2 regions of the Staphylococcus sp. IVB6214 genome follow, and region 1 is predicted to be linked to the other one. Evidence: predicted binding sites of a transcription regulator. Region 1 holds the regulator's gene; the other holds the start of a gene.
What was found. Region 1 encodes CtsR, which represses protease genes until heat stress. Its sites were predicted from a motif close to ATGGTCAATAAAGGTCAAACA; they were not measured.

Region 1 (3,445 bases):
CATGAATAATCTGTGTCACGAGTTCAGTCAACGCCTCGATAATCTCGTGTTCCGACTTCCCAAGCGTCAGCTGGTTCGACACTTGGTACACATGACCATACACTTGTGACCCTTCACCGTAAATACCACGAATCGTAAATCCAAATCGATTAATCGATTGTGCAATACGATTCATGCGCTTCATAATCGACAACCCCGGCAGATGCAACATCACACTTGCACGCATCCCCGTTCCGATATTCGTCGGACACGTCGTCAAATAACCGAGTGTCTCATCATAACTAATATCAACTTCGGCATCCAGTTGATCATCAATTTCCGAAGCCCGTTGATACAGAGCATCCAGCGACAAGTCTTGTCCCATGACCTGAATGCGCACGTGATCTTCCTCGTTGACCATCACACTGACCGTCTCATCATCGTTCAGCAACACTGCTGCTGCAGGTTGCTTCGTCAGATCTGGACTGATCAAATGCTTCGCTACAAGCTTGTATGCACTTTGTTGATCCATATCGGACAATCGCTGTACCTTCAAGTCCGTCAGCGCATCTTGTACTTCGTTGACGACGCGATGTCCCTCATCTTCGTTTGGAAACATCAATGGATGCACATAATTTTCAAGATTACGTGCCAAACGAATGCGTGAAGACATCACGACCGGTTGCGTCGCCGTTTGTTGGTGACCATTCGTCAACGGTGCATCATGTTCATTCGTCATCGTGTCTCGACACCTCGCTTTGTTGCGTTTCTTCCAACGCTTGGATTTCATCTCGAACAATAGCCGCTTCTTCAAACGCTTGTTGTGCAACCAGCGTTTCTAAATAGGACCGTTTTTCTTCGATTTGTCGTTTCAAAGCACGCTTTGTATGTGACGACTTCGGATACTTGCCGGAATGTTCCAAGTGACCGCCTTGCACACGACGTACAATGTCAGCCACGTCATCACGAAACGTCTCATAACAATCATGACAACCAAACTTGCCGACATGTGCAATATCTTTTAACGTCATCTGACAAGTTGGACAGCGCTTTGCTTCACGAAACATCATTTGATCGACATTTATGCCGTGTTTCGCTGCGAGATGTTGTAAAATCTGTTGAATGACAAAAGTCCCTTCAACATCATCACCTTCGTGCCATTGCGCATCCGAATGCCCTTGCGAATATTCATGAGACAGATGGATGCCCGTTTGTTTATCTGCGTTTGATTTTTTCAGTTGTTGCTCTTCTTCATGACGATACATGACGCATCACCTTCTCACCTTTAATAATAATTAATCACTGGTAACAGCCGTTTCATGATATTGGCACGAATAATATCTCTCGCTGCCACATCTAACTTCAATGTTTCACGATCAATAACTGCCGCAATCATTTTTGCTTCCCGTTCCGTAATCAAATCATTCTCGAGCAAACCATCAATAATATAATAGGCTTGCTGCTGTGATAAGGATGTCCCAATCAGTGACAACAAGTGTTTAATATAACTCGCATGATCTTTCGTTTCTATCTTAGTGATGCGAATATAACCACCACCACCACGCTTACTCTCTATTTCATATCCATGTTCATTCGTAAATCTTGTCTTTATCACATAGTTGAGCTGAGATGGTACGCAATCGAAACGTTCAGCAATATTCGCGCGTTGTATCTCTACAACATCGGCTTGTGCTTCTTCAAACAACTGCTTAATATATTGCTCTATGATATCTGACATATTGTGCATCATATCACCCCTTTTGACCATCTTTGACTATATTATATGACCCCCTTTGACCTTTTTCAACCAATATGTTTTCCAATTTATCAATTTGTTATGTTATTGCTTTCATTTATGTTGTATTATAGAGTTAGTGAAAATATTAATAAATTTGAATAAGAGGTGTCATGCATGCATATTATTATTGGGATTGTCGGCATCATTGTTTTCTTAGCGCTCGCGCTACTTGCAAGTTCTGACAGAAAAAATGTGCGCTGGCAATACATCGGTCTTATGCTTGCCATCCAAGTCGTTTTAGCCTTTTTCTTACTTAAAACGAGCATCGGGATTAAAATCGTTGGTGGCGTAGCATCAGGGTTTGGATACTTGCTTCAACAAGCATCTGAAGGGATCAACTTTGTATTCGGCGGCTTAATGAATGAAGGGGAATCTACTTTCTTCATTAACGTGTTATTACCGATCGTGTTCATTTCAGCATTAATCGGTATTTTACAATATTTAAAGATTTTACCAGTTATCATTAACGTACTTGGTTTCTTGATTTCTAAAGTAAACGGTATGGGGCGTTTAGAATCATATAATGCTGTTGCTTCAGCGATCTTAGGTCAGTCTGAAGTATTCATTTCATTGAAAAAACAATTGCCGTTTATTCCGAAACACCGCTTGTACACATTGACAGCATCTGCCATGTCAACAGTTTCTGCGTCAATCGTTGGGGCATACTTCACAATGATCAAACCAGAATTCGTTGTAACAGCTGTTGTCTTAAACTTATTTGGTGGTTTCATCATCGCATCAATCATCAATCCATACAAAGTGGATGAAGAGAATGATAAATTACTGATCGATACAGACGAGAAAAAACAATCATTCTTTGAAATGTTAGGGGAATACATTTTAGATGGTTTCAAAGTTGCTGTTATCGTAGGTGCCATGTTAATTGGTTATATCGCATTGATTTCATTATTAAACGGAATTGTTGGCGGTATTATCGCAATGGTTTCAGGCGGTTCATTAGACTGGAACTTCCAAACATTAATCGGCTTTATCTTCGCACCACTTGCATTCTTAACAGGGATTCCATGGAGTGATGCAGTTGACGCTGGTTCAATCATGGCAACAAAATTATTATCAAACGAATTCGTCGCAATGACAGAACTTGGAAAAGTAGAAGGGTTATCAGATCGCGCAGTTGGTGTCGTATCTGTCTTCTTAGTATCATTCGCCAACTTCAGCTCAATTGGTATCATCTCAGGTGCCATCAAGTCATTAAACGATGAAAAAGGTGACGTTGTTGCTCGCTTCGGATTAAAACTTTTATTCGGTGCAACACTTGTATCATTCATCTCTGCAACAATCGCAGGATTCTTTATTTAAATAGGAAGTCCATTTTTTGTGGTGGGCAGATAATAAAAAGTAACTAATTTTATTTTTAACTTAATCATAACATGTAGTCATCTCTACATTCATTTAAGCGTACAGTTTAATTATTAATTGTGCGCTTTTTCTATACCATCATTTCTTTAATACTCGCTTGCCAAGGCGCCTCACTTCAACTAATTTTGGCTTTATTGAATAAAAGAAGCCAAAATGGATTTTCCGTTCGGCTTGTTGCCTTAGGCGTCTCGTATTAGAAATGATTTTAGATACACATCTCTAAGTGTGTTAGGACATATTAGATAGCGATTACTACGTAATATATTTATGCAGCGTTATTTATTAGTA
Region 2 (3,445 bases), 340 kb from region 1:
TTCTTTCTCTTCAGCAAGTTCTTCTTGTAATTCTTGGAGACGTACACGACTCGCTTCATCAGATTCTTTTTTCAATGCGTTTTCTTCAATTTCCAACTGCATCACCCGACGATTTGCTTGGTCGAGTTCTGTTGGATTGGATCCCATTTCTGTACGAATCGTTGCAGATGCTTGGTCAACAAGGTCGATTGCCTTGTCTGGTAAAAAACGATCGGTAATATAGCGATCTGATAATTCTGCGGCCGCAACCAATGCACGGTCTTGAATACGTACCCCATGATGCACTTCATATCGTTCTTTCAAGCCACGTAATATTGAAATCGTATCATCAATATTTGGCTCTTTGACATTTACTTTTTGGAAACGACGCTCTAACGCTGAGTCTTTCTCAATATATTCACGATATTCGTTTAACGTTGTTGCACCGATACAATGCAATTCACCACGCGCAAGCATTGGTTTCAACATGTTTCCGGCATCCATCGCACCATCAGTTTTCCCTGCGCCAACGAGCATGTGGATTTCATCAATGAATAATAAGATACGGCCGTCTGAGTCTTTGACTTCTTTCAAGACTGCTTTGAGTCGTTCTTCAAATTCACCACGATATTTTGCACCCGCAACTAATGCACTTAAATCTAGTTCAAAAACAGTTTTGTCGAGTAATGAATCCGGCACGTCTTTTTTTACGATACGTTGTGCCAATCCTTCAACAATGGCAGTTTTACCCACACCCGGTTCACCAATTAAAACTGGGTTATTTTTTGTTTTTCTGCTTAAAATACGAATCGTGTTGCGAATCTCTTCATCCCGACCAATAACTGGATCCATATTACCTTTGCGTACTTCTTCTACTAAGTCACGACCATATTTTGCTAATGCTTCATAGTTCACTTCAGGATTTTGTGTTGTCACATGGTTTCCTCCTCTGACTTTTTTGATGATTTCTTCAATGACTTGTTCTTTATACTGTACAAATGATGATGTCGTTTCATCCACGTCAATTGCTGCACGTAAGATGTGTTCCATTGATATAAATTGATCATCATAATCTTTCATATACTGTTCTGCTTTATTAAATAATGTGTTCGTTTTCGGCGACAAATATTGTCCATATTGAACATTATCACCGGTCACTTTAGGATACTGATTTAACTTTTTCTCATATGATTTCGCAAGTTCTTCAATATCGACTTCTGCTCTTTCTAGTATTGTTTTATATAAACTATCATCCATTTCAAGAACTGCTTTTAATACCGCTTCAATTTCAATATTTGTAAGTTGATACGTTTGTGTAGATTCAATTGCTTTTTGTAAAGCGTTTTGAATAGAATGCGTCATCTGATTAATATCCAAAATGAGTCACTCCTTTATTAAGAATAGGTCTTTTTTGACTTTGACTTTCTTTGACCTTAACTATATTATACGCTCGCTCATTTTAAAAATCAACAAAAAAGGATAGCGTTTAAGGCGAGATTTTCACCTTATATTCTATCCTTCTCTATACTTATTTTTGATGTGTTTTTATCGTTTTAATGATTTCATCAATTAATGCTTTCACACCGTCTGCTTCTAAGTGAATACCATCTGGCGCAAAATATTCTGTATGCCCTTGAGACCTTGCGTGCCAATCAACAAGATGGACATTATCTCGATCTTTAGCTGCCTGTTTGAATAGTTCATTTACATGTGCCTGATAGTCCCGAGGAACACTTGTATTCACGAGATATATTTGAGACTCCCCTAAAAGATCTAACAGTGTATCAAGCTGCTCGTCAGTAAAGTCTCCATTAGTGCCAAGTTGTAAGACAACCATATCATCTTTTTCTCGATAATCGGGATAATCTTCACGAATGAGCGGGATTGCTTGTACAAGTTGACGACCTATCAATCCATTGATACTCGCATTCGGCACTTGTTCCTTGAACGTATCGCCGATGTCTACCATAACAGAATCACCAATGAGTAGTGGTTTCCAATTAGCATATGGTGAACTATGACCTTTTACTTCAAATCCATCTATTTTCATATCACCCAAAGGGATTGGAACGGTCACGTATTGTTTCATATCTTCTGTATTAATCGCAGTCGTGTGTGTTTTTTCTTTAGCCAATCCGTTAAACACGCCTGATAGTATTACGACAGATGGGACAAATAAAATAATCATAAGCCAAGCACGTTTCACGTTCAGCAAGCGCCATTGCTTCAAATGACGGAAATCAAATATTTTGAACCCTGAATGACGGAAAGGTGTTTCTATATACCGATATGACAACTCTGCCATCATCACGATCAATAGTGCGTCGATAACATATACAAAGGTGGGAATTTGTCCTTGCACAAAATGATGGTGCATTAAGACAATAATAGGATAATGCCAAAGATACAGGCTATATGACCTTGAACCGATATATATAAATAAAGGATTCGCCAATGCTTTTGCAAAAAGACCACTTGGCATTACTGCACTTGCAATGATGAAAAGTGTCAACAAACTAATCAGTCCAAATCCACCGTAATAGAGTGCACTTTGTGATTCATTTACGAATCGAAAACAAAGGAACAGACCAGCTAACGACAAGACACCTAAACCGTCGATAATCATTTTAGATTGCCATGCCGTTTGAACACGTAGCTTAAATGCTGGCCAAATGAAGGCCAGTATAACACCGAGCAACATTGTTTGTAACCGTGTATCTGTTCCGAAATAAACGCGTGCAACATTACCTTGTGGTTCGTATAAAATGCCCATTGTGATAATAGAAATTACAACAAGCCCGATTATAGAGTAAAGTATAGGCTTGAGACGTTTCACATAGCGAAGCAAAATAAATAGCACTATCGGGAAAAACAAGTAAAATTGTTCTTCAATTGCCAAAGACCATAAATGTTTGAGCGGTGCGACTTCAAACTGCGCAAAGTAGTCGACATCTTGGAAGATATACCACCAGTTACTCACATAAAAGAGTGCCGCAAATGCATCGCCACGTACGGCTTTGATTTCGGAAGGGACTGTGATTAATGTCAATATTAAAACAGACATAATCAAGAAAATAACTGCTGGCAACAACCTTTTTAACCGTCTCATCCAAAATGATATGAGATCGATACGTTGTGTGTTGTGATACTCAGTCAATAATAAACTTGTAATCAAATATCCTGAAATGACAAAGAAAGTGTCCACACCTAAAAAACCACCTGGTAACCATTGTGGATTGAAATGGTAAATAATAACTGCGACTACTGCAATGGCACGCAAACCGTCAAGACCTGGCATGTACCTTGTAGACAGCTGTTTTTGAGGTATTTTGGAAAAGTTCCACATGTTGATCATTCTTTCTTCTTATAATTTTAATCTATTCATACTTTATACGATCTTACAATTGTCGGTGATTAAGGTCATGAAAAATGAGATGGTGCTATTCCTAAAAAAAGAACTGAAACT

Region 2: a site for CtsR is predicted at 1,394-1,414, ahead of clpB (ATP-dependent chaperone ClpB). Genes of this name have one in related genera too.

What each region holds. Positions count from the first base shown of each region.
Region 1 is NZ_CP094723.1:252,611-256,055, reverse strand. It holds gene MUA51_RS01205 (protein arginine kinase) at 1-718, opposite strand, end outside; gene MUA51_RS01200 (UvrB/UvrC motif-containing protein) at 708-1,244, opposite strand; gene MUA51_RS01195 (CtsR family transcriptional regulator) at 1,265-1,726, opposite strand; gene MUA51_RS01190 (NupC/NupG family nucleoside CNT transporter) at 1,892-3,097, shown strand; gene MUA51_RS01185 (ISL3 family transposase) at 3,423-3,445, opposite strand, start outside.
Region 2 is NZ_CP094723.1:596,105-599,549, reverse strand. It holds gene clpB (ATP-dependent chaperone ClpB) at 1-1,356, opposite strand, end outside; gene MUA51_RS02905 (acyltransferase family protein) at 1,508-3,325, opposite strand.